DNA from 2 places in the Streptomyces sp. NPDC039430 genome. Region 2 is predicted to be linked to the other one. Evidence: riboswitches for the same ligand, from Rfam matches in the RefSeq annotation. Region 2 holds a riboswitch; the other holds the start of a gene.

The links. Region 2 has a riboswitch for S-adenosylmethionine ahead of ACZ7LS_RS12330 (glutathione S-transferase family protein). Riboswitches for the same ligand answer to the same signal wherever they lie in the genome.
Region 1: it holds a riboswitch for S-adenosylmethionine, as region 2 does, so the genes downstream of both, ACZ7LS_RS01055 (aminotransferase class V-fold PLP-dependent enzyme) here and ACZ7LS_RS12330 (glutathione S-transferase family protein) in region 2, are expected to answer to the same signal.

The regions. Positions count from the first base shown of each region.
Region 1 is NZ_JBVKAK010000001.1:242,885-250,550, forward strand. Features, by position in the region: gene ACZ7LS_RS01030 (Lrp/AsnC family transcriptional regulator) at 1-123, shown strand, start outside; gene ACZ7LS_RS01035 (small hydrophilic protein) at 231-524, shown strand; partial or broken gene ACZ7LS_RS01040 (HAMP domain-containing protein) at 481-1,299, shown strand; partial or broken gene ACZ7LS_RS01045 (SLC13 family permease) at 1,289-1,504, shown strand; gene ACZ7LS_RS01050 (glycerate kinase family protein) at 1,501-2,676, shown strand; gene ACZ7LS_RS01055 (aminotransferase class V-fold PLP-dependent enzyme) at 2,678-4,060, opposite strand; SAM riboswitch class IV at 4,278-4,395, opposite strand; gene trpD (anthranilate phosphoribosyltransferase) at 4,497-5,561, opposite strand; gene qcrB (cytochrome bc1 complex cytochrome b subunit) at 5,756-7,381, opposite strand; gene qcrA (cytochrome bc1 complex Rieske iron-sulfur subunit) at 7,378-7,666, opposite strand, start outside.
Region 2 is NZ_JBVKAK010000004.1:90,134-97,799, reverse strand. Features, by position in the region: gene ACZ7LS_RS12340 (hypothetical protein) at 1-229, opposite strand, end outside; gene ACZ7LS_RS12335 (LLM class flavin-dependent oxidoreductase) at 693-1,757, shown strand; gene ACZ7LS_RS12330 (glutathione S-transferase family protein) at 1,810-2,592, opposite strand; SAM riboswitch class IV at 2,807-2,950, opposite strand; gene ACZ7LS_RS12325 (putative leader peptide) at 2,909-3,319, shown strand; gene ACZ7LS_RS12320 (LLM class flavin-dependent oxidoreductase) at 3,416-4,630, shown strand; gene ACZ7LS_RS12315 (NtaA/DmoA family FMN-dependent monooxygenase) at 4,651-6,024, shown strand; gene ACZ7LS_RS12310 (LLM class flavin-dependent oxidoreductase) at 6,021-7,112, shown strand; gene ACZ7LS_RS12305 (LLM class flavin-dependent oxidoreductase) at 7,126-7,666, shown strand, end outside.

The sequences.
Region 1 (7,666 bases), on a different contig from region 2:
GATGTGATCCCCGGCCGGATCAGCAAGATCGAGGGCGTCGAGGCCACGGACACGCATGTGGCGTTCCGTACGTACTCCCAGCACGACCTCGAAGCCGCCTTCGCCATCGGACTCGACGCGTAGAGCCCGTCCGCGCGGGCCGCGCCGCTCGGGATGCCGGCGGCGGAGGATGAAGGAATCCTCATCCGGCCCTCATCCCCGTCTCTCCCGCGCCCGGCACCGTGACGGACATGGCTTTCTCTCCTCGTCTGGCGGCCCTGGCGGCGGTCGTCGCCATCCCGCTCGGTATCGCCGCCACCAGCTACGCCATGACGGACAGTCCCGACGCGCCCAGGGTGCCGCCCAAGGTGGAGCTGGACTCCACGCCGTCGCGCTCGCCCGGCGTGCTGCCCGGCACCACGCCGGCCCCCTCGAAGAGCGGCGGTCCCGGTGCCACCCCGGGCGACGCCGTCGTACCGGGCCCCTCGGCCACCGACGGTGATGACGATGACGACCGCGGTGACGACACCGGTGAAGACGGCTGACTCGCGCCGTATCTCCGCCCGGGTACGGATCCTCCTCTGGCTGCTGGTCGTGATGACGGCCGCGCTGGCCGCCGTGGCCACCACCACCCGCTCGATCCTGCTGCGGGACGCCGACCAGCGGATCAGCCAGCTGCTCACCCAGGAGACCGGCGAGTTCGCGAACTTCGTCGACCACGGTGTCGATCCGCAGACCGGCGAGCGGTTCGGCGACCCGCGCGGACTGCTCCGGGTCTTTCTGCAGCGCCAGTACTCCGACCCGGACGAGGAACTGCTCGGCCTGACCCGGGCCGCCGGACCCAAGCCGCATGTGATCCGCCAGCGCCGTGACCTCCCCGACCGGACCGCGCTGTGGCGCGACGACGACGCGCTGACCCGGATCTTCGCCTCCGAGGCGGCCTCCGGCACCCTGCACCGCCCGCAGGGCGAGCTGCGCTGGGCGAAAGTGCGGATAGACCCCGCCGGCGACACGGCGCCCGGCGCCTTCGTCGTCGCTTTCCACGCCGACCAGGAACGGGCCATCGCGGACGAGACGTTCCGCACGCTGCTGGCCATCTCGGGGGTGGCGCTGCTGATGACGACCGGCATCGGCTGGGCCGTCGCGGGCCGCATACTCGCGCCGGTACGGGTCGTCCGGATGACCGCGGCGCAACTCACCGAGCAGGACCTCACCCGCCGCATCCCCGTGAAGGGCCGGGACGACATCGCGGCGCTCGCCGAGACCTTCAACGGGATGCTCGACCGGCTGGAGCGGGCGTTCGCCGCGCAGCGCGAGTTCGGCCGGGTTCTGCCACACCCTGCCCGCCTCCGCGAAACCCGTCGCGCTCTTCGCCGACCTGCCCGGCACCCCCACCTACACCCCGCGTGATCTGCTCCGGCTCTCCGCCGTACTCGCACCGCTCACAGCAGCCCTCGTCCTGCTCTTCGCCCTCGCCGTCTGGCCACTGCTCGGCGTGCCCGTTCGTCTGGAGACCCAGCCATGAGCTACCGCATCGCCATCGCCCCCAGCGGCTTCAAGGAATCCCTGTCCGCCCGCCAGGTCGCCGAGTCCATCGCCGAGGGCCTGCTCAGGGTGGTGCCCGACGCGGAGGTCGATCTGATTCCGCTGGTGGACGGCGGCGAGGGCACCGCCGAGGCGCTGGCCGCCGCGACCGGCGGCCGGCTGGTCCCGTACACCGCGACCGGCCCGGTCGGTGACCCCGTCGGCAGCCACTTCGCGCTCCTCGGGGACACCGCGCCCGGTGCGGCGACCGCCGTCGTCGAAATGGCCGCCGTCGCGGGCCTCTCGCTCGTCCCGGCCGGCCGGCGCGACCCGGGTACCACCACGACATACGGCGTCGGCCAGCTCATCGGCGCCGCACTCGACCTGGGCGTGCGGCGCGTCCTCGTCGGCTGCGGCGACTCCGGCACGTCCGACGGCGGCGCGGGGGCGCTGCGCGCACTGGGCGCCCGGCTCCTGGACCACCGGGGCCGGGAGCTGCCCCCGGGCGGCGCGGCGCTGCGCGCGCTCGACCGTATCGATACGAGCGGACTCGACCCGCGGCTGCCCGGCACCGAACTGCTGGTCGCCTGCAACCCGTTCAATGTCCTGTGCGGCCCGCGCGGGGTGGCGCGGGTGTTCGGCCCGCAGAAGGGCGCCACCCCGGCCCGGGTGGAGGAACTGTCCCTGGCGCTCGATCACTGGGCGGCCGTCCTCACCCGGGACCTGTCCCCCGGAACCGACCTGCGCGCCGCACCCGGCACGGGCGCCTCCGGCGGTCTCGGAGCCGGTCTCGCCGCGCTCGGCGCGCGCCTGCTGCCCCGCTTCGACGTCCTGCTCGACCGGCTCGACCTCGACGCCCGGCTGGCCCGCGCCGATCTGGTGATCACCGCCGAGGGCGCGCTCGACCACCAGACCGTACGCGGCAAGATCCCGGCCGAAGTGGCCCGTCGCGCCCACGCGTCCGGAGTGCCGGTCCTGGTGCTGGCCGGCACCATCGGCCAGGGCGCCCACGAGGTGCGGGCCCTGGGGGTCGACGCGTACAGCTCGATCATTCCCGCGCCGGTGGCACTGCCAGAAGCCCTCGACCGCGGCGGTGAGTTCCTCGCCGACGCGGCCGAACGCGCCCTGCGGATGGTCCTGCTGGGCACCCGCCTCGCGCCCGTCGCGGCCTGAGTCAGCCGCGGTCGGGAACGCAGCGGCCGTCCTCCGTACGGTAGTTCCACCGCGCGCCGTCGGTCACCAGCTCCCGCACGGCCCGGACGAACCGGTCCACATGCTCGTCCGGTGTCCCGGCGCCGAAGCTGACCCGGATCGCGTTGAGCGACCGCTCGCCCGGCTCGGCCTCCGGGGCGCCGCACTCCCCCGGGTCCTGCGGGTCGCTGTCCAGCAGCGTCCGTACCAGCGGGTGGGCGCAGAAGAGCCCGTCCCGTACGCCGATGCCGTACTCCGCGGAGAGCGCGGCGGCGAAGTGCGAGCTGTTCCACCCCTCGACCACGAACGAGAGCACCCCGACCCGCGGCGCGTCGTCACCGAACAGCGAGAGCACCCTCACCTCGGGCACCCCGGCCAGCCCCTCCCGCACCCGGGCCACGAGCCGCTGCTCGCGCGCCACCAGCGCGTCGAACCCGGCGTCGGTGAGCGCCTTGCAGGCCGACGCGATCGCGTACACCCCGATGACATTGGGCGAACCGGCCTCATGACGGGCCGCCGTGGTGTGCCAGTCGACATCCACCCCGCCGTCGGCCCGGCGCGCCACCTTTCGGCTGGCGCCGCCCCCGGCGAGATACGGCTCCGCGTCCCGGAGCCAGTCGGCCCGCCCCGCGAGCACCCCGGATCCGAACGGCGCGTACAGCTTGTGCCCGGAGAAGGCCACCCAGTCGACGTCCAGCTCGGCGATGTCCACGGGGTGGTGCGGCGCGAGCTGAGCGGCGTCCAGCACGATCCGGGCGCCCCCCGCGTGCGCGGCGGCGGCCAACTCCCGTACGGGCCACAGCTCGCCGGTCACATTGGACGCACCGGTCACACAGACCAGCGCGGGCCCCGCGGCGGCCCGCCCGGCGAGCGCCCGCTCCAGCGTGGCGACGGCCTCGTCGGGCGTCCTGGGCGCGTTCAGATACGTCACCCGCGCGTCCCGCCACGGCAGCAGGGCCGCGTGGTGCTCGGTCTCGAACACGAACACCTCGCACTCCGCGGGGAGCACGGCCGCCAGCAGATTGAGCGAGTCGGTGGTCGAGCGGGTGAAGACGACCTGGTCATCGGCGCGGCAGCCGAGGAACTCCGCGACCGTCCGGCGGCTGTTCTCGAACAGATCCGTGGAGAGCTGCGAGAGATAACCGGCGCCCCGGTGGACACTGCCGTAGTACGGGGCGTACGCGGCGACGTCGTCCCACACCCGCTGGAGGGCGGGGGCGCTGGCGGCGTAGTCGAGCGCGGCGTAGGTGACCTCGCCACCGGTGACGAGCGGGACGCTCACCTCACGCCCGAGCACGGGCAGCGGGGCGGCGCAGGCGGGGTCGTCGGAGAGGGTCGTGGCGGCGGCGTTCGGGCGTGCGGACATGGCGATATCTCCCGGCGGGACAAGTCGGAACGGCTTCAAGTCCCCGCGAGGCGCGGCGTGCGCCAGCGGTGCGCGGCTGTGCCGCGGTGGTCGCGGGGGTGTGCCTCAACGCACGGGTCGCCGTACGGAGGTGTTGAAGAGGGGGCGTGATCGCCCTAACGCATTCGCTTGCTCACGAGACTGCTCCCTTGAGGACCAGGACCCCAAAGGTGGCAGGGGTCCGCGCTTGCCGCGGACCTCGCTGCCCACGGCCTGGTCTTCACCCGGGGCACCCCGCCACGGACGGAGGGTTGCCGGACAGCGAGCCGGGGCCTTAATCGCTGTCACTCATGACCTTGCCGAAGATTATGCCATACGGGTGCCGGACGGTAGATGGGGGCCGGGCTTCCTGCCGGGGCGCCGAAGGCGGCCGGCGCACGGCCCCCACCTACCGGTCCTACGACTGCGACGCGGCGATCCAGCGGGCGAGAGCCCGGCCCGCTTCGCCCGAGTCGATCGACTCCGCCGCCTTCTCCATTCCCGCCGACAGCTGCGCCTCCAGCGACTCCCCCGTCGGATCCAGCGCCACCAGCGCCGCCGCCGAGTTCAGCAGCACCGCGTCCCGCACCGGCCCCGTCTCCCCCGCCAGCAGCCGCCGCGCGACGTCCGCGTTGTAGGAGGCGTCCGCGCCGCGCAGCGCCTCCACGGGCACCAGTTCGAGGCCCACGTCCCGCGGGTCGAAGGCCTCCTCGGAGACCTTGCCGTCCCGGACGACCCATACCCGTGATGTCGCGGTGGTGGTCAGCTCGTCGAGGCCGTCGTCGCCGCGGAAGACCAGCGCGGAGGAGCCGCGCTCGGCCAGTACGCCCGCGATGATCGGCGCCATCCGGGCGTCGGCGACACCCGTCGCCTGCGCGCGGACCCTCGCCGGGTTGGTCAGCGGGCCCAGGAAGTTGAAGGTGGTGCGGATGCCCAACTCGCCTCGCGCGGCGGCCACATGACGCAGGGCGGGGTGGAACTTCACGGCGAAGCAGAAGGTGATGCCCGCTTCCTCGGCGACCTCGGCGACCCGCTGCGGGGTCAGTTCCAGGTTGACGCCGAGCTTCTCCAGTACGTCGGAGGCTCCGCTCGCCGAGGACGCGGCGCGGTTGCCGTGCTTGACGACCTTCGCGCCGGTGCCGGCGACCACGATCGAGGACATGGTCGAGATATTGACGGTCTTGGCGCCGTCGCCGCCGGTGCCGACGATGTCGACGGTCCTGCCGGGCACCTCGATGAGGTTGGCGTGCGCGTACATCGCGCGGACGAGGCCGCTGATCTCCGCGACCGTCTCGCCCTTGGCCCGCAGCGCGACGACGAAGCCGGCGATCTGGGCATCGGTGGCCTCGCCGCGCATGATCCGGTCCATCGCCCAGGCGGTGGCGTCCGCGCTCTGGTCGGCGCCGCTCAGCAGCGCGTCCAGTACGCGGGGCCAGGTGCGGGCCGCCGTGGTGTCGCCTCCGACGGGGGTCACAGCGCTCATGCTCGCTCCTGGGTGTCCGGGTCCAATGCGTGGGCCGTGTGTGCGGCCTGTGGCCAGCCTATCGGCGCGTACCGGCGCGCAGGGCGGATGCCCGTACTCCGGAACAGGGCGTACGCCGAGGGCCCCGGCCGGTTCCCTCGCGGAAGACCGGGCCGGGGCCCTCGGTGGTGGCGACCTGGTGAGGCCGGGCGGGATCAGTGGTGGCCGTGGCCGCTGGTGATCTCCTTGTACTCCTCGGCGGTGGGCTTGGGAATCTGGTTGCCCTCGCCGTAGTAGCCCTTGCTCAGCTTCGTGCGGAGCTTCTCGCCGGGGCTCACCTTGCGCTCCACGCCGTTCTCGTCGACCGTGGGGCCGATCTCGGCCGGCTTGTACTGCTCGTGCGCGGTGAGCTTGTGCAGGTCTCCCTGCTCCAGCGGGGTGTGGACCTCGATGAACTCACCGTGCGGCAGCCGCTTGATGACACCGGACTCGCGTCCGTGCAGCACCTTCTCGGCGTCGCGCCGCTGGAGACCCAGGCAGATCCGCTTGGTGACGATGAAGGCGATGACCGGTCCGGCGAAGAAGGCGATCCGGACGAACCAGGTGATCGCGTTGATCGACAGATGGAAGTGCGTCGCCCACAGGTCGTTACCGCCACCCACCAGCAGGATGAAGTACCAGGTCAGCCAGGCCACACCGAAGGCCGTACGGGTCGGTGCGTTGCGCGGGCGGTCCAGGATGTGGTGCTCGCGGTTGTCACGGGTGACCCAGGACTCGATGAACGGGTAGACCGCGATCGCGACCAGCACCAGCGGGAAGATCACCAGCGGGATGAAGACACCCAGGGCGAGGGTGTGTCCGGCGAAGTTGATCTCCCAGCCGGGCATCACACGGATGAGTCCCTCGGAGAAGCCCATGTACCAGTCGGGCTGGGCGCCGGTGGACACCTGGTCGGGACGGTACGGACCGAGAGCCCAGATCGGGTTGATCGTGGCGATCGCGGAGACGATCGCGATCACACCGAAGACCAGGAAGAAGAAGCCTCCGGCCTTCGCCATGTAGACCGGCAGCAGCGGCATGCCCACGACGTTCTTGTTCGTACGGCCGGGGCCCGCGAACTGCGTGTGCTTGTGGTAGAAGACCAGGATCAGGTGGGCCACCACCAGGCCGAGCATGATGCCTGGCAGCAACAGGATGTGGACCGAGTAGAACCGGGCCACGAAGTCGCCGCCGGGGAACTCCCCGCCGAACAGGAACATCGACAGATACGTTCCGACGACCGGCACCGACAGGACCGCGCCCTGCATGAACCGGACACCGGTGCCGGACAGCAGGTCGTCCGGGAGCGAGTAACCGGTGAACCCGGTGAACATGCCCAGGACGAACAGCAGGAAGCCGAACAGCCAGTTGACCTCGCGCGGCTTGCGGAACGCGCCCGTGAAGAAGACACGCATCATGTGGACCAGCATGGCCGCGAGGAAGATCAGCGCGGCCCAGTGGTGGATCTGCCGGATCAGCAGTCCGCCGCGGACGTCGAAGCTGATGTCCATCGTGGAGGCGAACGCCTCCGACATCATCACGCCCTGGAGCGGGACGTAGCTGCCGTGGTACTCCACCTCGTTCATCGACGGGTGGAAGAACAGCGTCAGATACACACCCGTGAGGATGATGATGATGAAGCTGTAGAGGCAGATCTCGCCGAGCATGAAGGACCAGTGGTCCGGGAAGATCTTCCGCATGTTGGCCTTGGCCAGGCCGTAGATGCCCAGCCTGCCGTCCGCCCAGTCGGCGACCCGCTCACCGGCGGGCGCCTTGCGGTTCTTGTCGTCAGCGGTACTCATCCGCGCTCCCAGAAGGCAGGGCCGACGGGCTCGTCGAAGTCGCCGAGCGCTTCGAGGTTGCCCTCAGCGTTCACACCGATACGCAGCTGCGGAAGGGCGTGACCGGCCGGGCCGAAGATGACGCGGGCGCCGTCGGAGAGGTCGAAGGTGGACTGGTGGCACGGGCAGAGCACGTGGTGCGTCTGCTGCTCGTACAGGCTGATCGGGCAGCCGACATGGGTACAGATCTTCGAGTACGCCACGATCCCCTGGTGGGACCATTCGAGCTCGCGCTTGTCCTTGATC
Region 2 (7,666 bases):
CGGCGTGCAGCCCCAGCGCGAGAAACACCGTGTAGAGGTCGACCAGCAGCATGATCAAGTGGGCGACCGGAAAGGGGGCGAGGAGGAACCACATCCCGATCGCCTCGATCACCAGCACGAACACCAGCCCGTACATCGTGGGTGCTTGAGCACGCGCGTACCCGACAGAGCTGTCGGCGCCCCCGACCCCGTGCGTGCGCCGGACCGCCCACAGTCCGAGGCTCACCATCCAACGCGCCTCGTGTGCTGCCAGCCGTCGAGTCCGTGCGACGAGTTCCCCGGTCCTCGTGCGCCTCAGTGAATCAGAGGAAGATCGCCGAATTCCTCCGAATCCTTCGATAAACCGAAGAGGAGAGCCTGATGGTGCGCATTGACATTCTGATCGATCGCGCAGAGACTCCCTCCCATGTATGAGGTCCCGCTGCTCACCCGCGAGCTGTGCGTCGACCTCCTTCGTGTGTCCAGCGCACGCTGTTGACCCTCCAGCCCGCCCCCGTATGGCGTCCGCGACGATGGACGGGAAGCCGCTCGTCCTGAGGCCGGGCGGGCGTGCGCGCGGCCGCCCGGTGACGTCCTGACCGGTGCCGGACCCGGCGATATGCGTCGCCCCCGACCGCGTGCGGGTGCGATACAACCCGGTTCGCCGCCATCGCCGCCATCGCCGCCGCGCCGGCCGAGCAGAGATCGGAATCATGATGAGTCTGGAATTCCTCTGGTACATCCCCAACACCATCGAACCGGGCCACCGCGGCGACGACACGACGACCGGCTGGGGCTCCATCGAGTACTCCACCGAGCTCGCCCGCACGGCGGAGGCGCACGGCTGGGGCGGCGCGCTCCTGGGTACCGGCTGGGGGCGCCCGGACACCTTCACCCTCGCCACCGCGCTGGCCGCCCGGACCAGCACCTTCAAGCCCTTGATCGCGATCCGCCCCGGCTACTGGCAGCCGGCCCACTTCGCCGCCGCGGCGGCGACACTCGACCAGCTCAGCCGCGGCCGGGTCCTGGTCAACATCGTCAGCGGACTCGACAATCCGGCCGCCTACGGCGACCTGCGCAGCGACCCCGCGCAGCGGTACGCCCGCACCCAGGAGTTCCTGCACCTCGTACGGCGTCTGTGGACCGAGGAGGGCGTGACGTTCGACGGCGAGTACTTCCAGGTCAGCGGATCCACGGTCGCACCAGGCCCGTACGTCACCGATACGAGGGCGCATCCGACGCTCTACTTCGGCGGCGCCTCCGAGGCCGCGGAACGGGTGTCGGCGGCGGAGGCGGACGTCCAGCTCTTCTGGGGCGAACCACTCGACGGCCTCGCCGAACGCATCGACCGGCTCAAGGCGTTGAGCGAGCAGGTGGGACGCCGGCACCAGCCCCTCCAGTTCGGACTGCGGATCACCACGCTGGTGCGCGACACCACGGAGGAGGCATGGCGGGCGGCCGAGGAGAAGGTCGCGAAGATGACGGAGGACTCGGGGGAGTCCACCTGGACGGGGAACCGCTGGACCGCCACCGGACAGCAGCGGCTCTTCGACCTCGCCGCGCGCGGCGAGGTCCTCGACACCTGCCTGTACACCACTCCCGGCAAGGTCGGCGGCGGGGGAGCGGCGACCACCTGGCTGGTCGGCTCGGCCGCCGACGTGGCCACGGCACTGGGCAACTACCGCGCGCTGGGCATCACCCACTTCGTCCTCTCCGACACCCCGTACAAGCAGGAGACCGTCCGTATCGGGGACCAGCTGCTGCCCAGGCTGCGCTGACCTCCGCGACCGGCGGCGCGACGCCGGTCACCCTCGCCGTCGTGCCCGGGGCTCAGGCCGCGTCGGGTACCGCCTCGATCCCGCTCCGGAAGGCCGGGTGGTCGCCGAGGCGGCTCACGTAGGCCCGGAGCCGGGGGTACGAGCGGAGGGTGCCGGCCGGGCCGAGATGGACGAGCGCCACCCACAGGTCCACGTCCGCGGCCGTCAGATCCTCGCCCAACGCGTGTGGCTGTGCGGCGAGTTGACGGTCCAGCCGGCTCAGTGCCGCCGAGCGTCCCGGGGACTGGGCGGCCGGGGTGATCTCCCGGTCCAGCAGGTCGCGGAGGGCGTCGATGTCCGGGGCGAGTGCCGGCGGGTTGAGGGGGGAGGGGCGCGCTTCGTCATGGCCGGAGAACAGGCTCGCGAGGTCGCGGAGGATCCCGTCGGTATCGTTGCTGACGATGCGTCCGCTCCAGCGGTCGCGCAGCGCGGGCGCGGTGAACGGCCCGTCGTAGTGGTGCACCGTCGCCTCGTACGCGCCGCGCAGCGAGGCGAAGGCGTCGGGCGTTCCGGCGGGGTGTGTCAGGAGCGTGGTGCCGACCGAGTCCTTCAGGCCGAGCAGGTCGAGGGTGACCGAGATGCGCAGTGAGCGGGGACAACACGCCGACAGGTAAAGGTCGTAACGGTGCGGTGCCGGGTAGAAGCCGCCGGCGAGGCCGACGCCGATCCGGCTGTGGAAGTGGTGCGGGCGGGGCGGCGCGGTGGCTCCCCTGGGACGAAGCCTCGAAGCGGACGGATTCTCATGACAGCCACCGGAGGTGGCCGTGCTGGAACTGCGCGAAGCTGTCTCGGGCATGACTCTCCCTTGGGGAACGAGGAAGCCACTGCCGCCTTGTGGGCACCAGCGGCCGGATGCGGAGCGACTGCGCTTTTCGCACGGGTCCGGATCGCGCGGACCGTCGGCGGATCAGTAAGCGCTGGAGACACGCAGGAGATCGATGTGCAGGCGCCTCGTCAAGCCGTTCCTGGGCATTGCCACCCGTTCCAACCTCCGGGGCTCGCGAGACGCGAGACCGCGCTTGCCCCGCCGCGCCGGCGGGACCCGGTCGTCACCCGGAGCACCCCGTCGCGGTGGAAGGGTTGCCTGTCGGCGGGCCGGGGCCGATGACCACATGCGCGGGCGAACCCACGCCGTGGCGCTGACAATCGTGACCGTCCACATCAGTCTCGGTGCGCTCCGTGACGCCGTCAAGGAAGCCGGGCGCTCGGTCTCACCTGATGGTCACTCGCGTACACGCGCGGTGGGTCCGGCGAAAGAAATCCCGACCGCCGGAAGAAAGGGAATAGCCGGGCTGTTGTCGCTGCTGACGTTTGTGTGGTGTGCCCTTGGGGGAGCCACGAGCGCGAGGCCGACAAGGCCCCGGGGCCCAGGAGGCCGCCGGGCCGGAAGGGCGGAGGTGAGGTACATGCGTCCCGTGTCCCGCAGCCGTGCCGTGGCACCCGCCCCGCCCCGCCCTCTGCACCTGTACTCCCGGACGCACATCGACCTGCTGCGCGTGGCCGGCGCGCTCTGTCGCGCGTGACCGCTTGCCCTCACGCGTGACCTGCTGTCCTCCAGCCGCACCCCGAGTGCGGGTGTCGGCTCCCCTCGTACGGCTGATCAGGAAGGCGTCACTCCCTTGTCCTCGTCACCCTCCCCGCTGCACCTCGCCGTCGCCCTCGACGGTGCCGGCTGGCACCCGGCCGCCTGGCGCGAGCCCGTCGCGCGCCCCGGTGAACTGCTCACCGCCGCCTACTGGACCGACCTCGTGACCGAGGCCGAGCGCGGTCTGCTCGACTTCGTGACCATCGAGGACGCGCTCGGTCTCCAGTCCTCGTCGTTCACCGGACCCGACGGCCGCACCGACCAGGTCCGCGGCCGTCTGGACGCCGTTCTCATCGCCGCGCGGGTCGCCCCGCTGACCCACCACATCGGCGTGGTGCCGACGGTCGTGGCCACCCACACGGAGCCGTTCCACCTCTCCAAGGCGATCGCCACCCTCGACTATGTGAGCACCGGCCGCGCCGGCCTGCGCGTACAGATCACGGCACGCCAGAACGAGGCCGCGCACTTCGGACGCCGTACGTTCCCGCCGTTCCGCCGGGAGGACTACGACACGCCCGCTGTACGGGAGATCGTGGCCGATGCCTTCGACGAGGCCGCGGACTACGTCGAGGTCGTGCGCCGGCTCTGGGACAGCTGGGAGGACGACGCGGAGATCCGGGACGTCGCCACCGGCCGTTTCATCGACCGCGACAAGCTCCACTACATCGACTTCGAGGGCAGGCACTTCAGCGTCAAGGGCCCCTCCATCACGCCCCGCCCACCCCAGGGCCAGCCACTCGTCAGCGCCCTCGCCCACTCCACCAGCGGCTACCGGCTGGTGGCACGGGCCGCCGACATCGGTTACGTCACCCCGTCCGGCGCGGGCCAGGCCCGCGCCGTCGTCGAGGAGATCCGCGCCGAGCAGACCGCGGCAGGCCGCGCCCACGAGACCCTGCACGTCTTCGGCGACCTGGTGGTCTTCCTCGACGACGATCCCGCCGAGGCGGCGGCCCGCCGGGAGCGCCTGGACGGCCTCGCGGGATCCCCGTACACCAGCGACGCCCGGATCTTCACCGGCACCCCGGCCCAACTCGCCGATCTGCTGCAGGAACTGGCGTCGGCGGGGCTGTCCGGCTTCCGGCTGCGCCCCGCCGTCGCCGGTCACGACCTTCTGGCGATCACCCAGCGCCTGGTCCCCGAACTCCAGCGCCGGGGCGCCTTCCGCCGCGTGTACGAGGCCGGCACCCTGCGCGGGCTGCTCGGGCTCGCCCGCCCGGCCAACCGCTACGCCGCCGCCCCGACCGCCTGAGCCCGAAGGAGCCTCCTCCCATGAGCAAGCCGCTCAAGCAGATCCACCTCGCGGCCCATTTCCCCGGCGTCAACAACACCACCGTGTGGAGCGACCCCGAGGCCGGCAGCCATATCGAGTTCAGTTCCTTCGCGCACCTCGCGAAAACCGCCGAACGCGCCAAGTTCGACTTCCTGTTCCTCGCCGAGGGACTGCGACTGCGTGAACAGGGCGGCAAAATATATGACTTGGACGTCGTCGGCCGTCCCGACACCTTCACCGTCCTCGCCGCGCTGGCCGCCGTCACCGAACACCTCGGCCTCACCGGCACCATCAACTCCACCTTCAACGAGCCCTACGAGGTGGCCCGCCAGTTCGCCAGCCTCGACCACCTCTCGGGCGGACGGGCCGCCTGGAACGTGGTCACCTCCTGGGACGCCTTCACCGGCGAGAACTTCCGGCGCGGCGGCTTCCTCCCGCAGGAGGAGCGCTACTCGCGTGCCAAGGAGTTCCTCTCCACCGCGAACGAACTCTTCGACTCCTGGCGCGGGGACGAGATCGTCGCCGACCGGGAGACCGGTACCTTCCTGCGGGACGCGCAGGCCGGAGCCTTCGTCCACCAGGGCCCGCACTTCGACATCCGGGGGCAGTTCAACGTCCCGCGCAGCCCGCAGGGCCGTCCGGTGATCTTCCAGGCCGGGGACTCCGACGAGGGACGCGAGTTCGCCGCGTCGAGCGCCGACGCCATCTTCAGCCGGTACGCCACCCTCAAGGAGGGCCAGGCGTTCTACACCGACGTCAAGGGCCGTCTGGCCCGGTACGGCCGCGGCCACGACCAGCTGCTGATCCTGCCCGCCGCGAGCTTCGTGCTCGGCGACACCGACACCGAGGCGGAGGAACTGGCCCGTGTGGTGCGCCGCCAGCAGGTGAGCGGGGCCACGGCCATCAAGCACCTGGAGTTCGTCTGGAACCGGGACCTGTCCGCGTACGACCCGGACGGCCCGCTGCCCGAGATCGACCCCGACCTCGGCGAGCACACCATCGCCCGGGGGCGCGCCCAGGTACGGATGTACCGCGACCCGCTGGCCACGGCCCGCGAGTGGCGCGAGCTGGCCGCCGCCAACAAGTGGTCGATCCGTGACCTCGTCATCGAGACCGGCAGCCGGCAGAGCTTCGTCGGTTCCCCGGCCACCGTCGCCGAGTCCGTCAACGACCTGGTCCAGGCCGACGCCGGCGACGGTTTCATCCTCGTCCCGCACATCACCCCGGGCGGCCTCGACTCCTTCGCCGACCAGGTCGTCCCGCTGCTCCAGGAGCGCGGTGTGTACCGCACGGAGTACGAGGGCACCACTCTGCGCGAGCACCTCGGTCTGGCCCATCCGGACGACGCGCGCGACGAGCGGGCGGCGTCATGAGATTCCTCGCCATCACCCTGATCGTGCACGCCCCGCACCCGGTGACGGGCGTACAGAAGTCCACCCAGGAGCGCTTCCGCGAGGTCCTCGACAACGCGCTCCTCGCCGAGGAGCTGGGATTCGACGGCTTCGGCGTGGGGGAGCGGCACGAGCGGCCGTTCATCTCCTCCTCGCCGCCCGTCGTCCTCAGTCACATCGCCGCCCTCACCTCCCGGATCCGGCTGTTCACCGCGGTCACCACGCTCAGCCTGCTGGACCCGGTGCGGGCGTACGAGGACTACGCGACGCTGGACCACCTCTCCGGCGGACGCCTTGAGCTGATCATCGGCAAGGGCAACGGGGCCGCCCAGCGGGACCTGTTCCAGGTCACCCCCGAGGACCAGTGGGACCGCAACGCCGAGAGCTATGAGGTGTTCCGCACGATCTGGCGCCAGGACAAGGTGACCGCCGCGACCCGCTTCCGCCCGGGACTCACCGACGCGGAGGTGTGGCCCCGGCCGCTCCAGCGGCCGGTCCGGGTCTGGCACGGCAGCGCCACCAGCGAGGAGTCGGTCGATCTGGCCGCCCGCTACGGCGACCCGCTCTTCTCCGCCAACGTCACCAACCCCATAGAGCCCTATGCCGAGTTGATCCGCCACTACCGCGAGCGCTGGGAGCACTACGGCCACGATCCGGCCGCCCTCACGGTCGGTGCGGGGACGGCCGGCTTCTACGCGGCCCGTACCTCCCAGGAGGCGATCGCCGCCTACCGGCCCGTGTTCGAGGGAAACCTGGCGTTCCAGAAGCGGCTGGGTCTGGAGCCGGTGTTCCCGACCCTGGAGGACTTCGTGGAGCGCAGCTCGGCGCTGATCGGCAGCCCCCAGCAGATCATCGAGAAGGTGCGGCGCTACCACGAACGGTTCGGGCACACCGTGCTGCATCTGCACGCGGACGCGGGAGGGCTGACGGATCGCCAGCACCGTGACTCCCTCGCACTGTTCCAGTCGGACATCGCTCCGGTACTGCGCCGTGAGATCCCCGATCCCCCGTTCTCCTGGGGACCGGTCCTCGCGGAGCCCGCCCCGGTGTCCGCGCCCGCCGACCACTGAGGAGCCTCCGCACATGTCCGACATACCCCTCGGCGTCCTCGACCTGGTCCCGGTCTCGTCCGGTTCCACCGCCACCGAGGCGCTGCGCAACTCCATCGACCTGGCCCGGCGGACCGAGAGCTTCGGCTACACCCGCTACTGGTACGCCGAGCACCATCTCAACCCGGGCGTGGCCGGCACCTCGCCCGCGGTCGTCCTCGCCCTGACCGCCTCCGCGACCTCGACCATCCGGCTCGGCTCCGGCGCCGTGCAACTCGGCCACCGCACCGCCCTGTCCACGGTCGAGGAGTTCGGCCTGATCGACGCGCTGCACCCCGGGCGCCTCGACCTGGGCCTCGGCCGCTCCGGCGGCCGGCCGCCCGGCGGGCCCGTCGCTCCGCCGCCGACGGCGACCCCCGTGGTCGACGGCCGCACCCCGGGCGGCCTGCGCATCCCCGCCCGCTTCTCCTTCGAGCACCTGCTCGGCTCGCCGCGTATCGCGCTCCAGCGGAAACTGCTCCTCCTGCCGAACGCCGAGTCGCAGGCATACGGCGAGCAGATCGACGACATCCTGG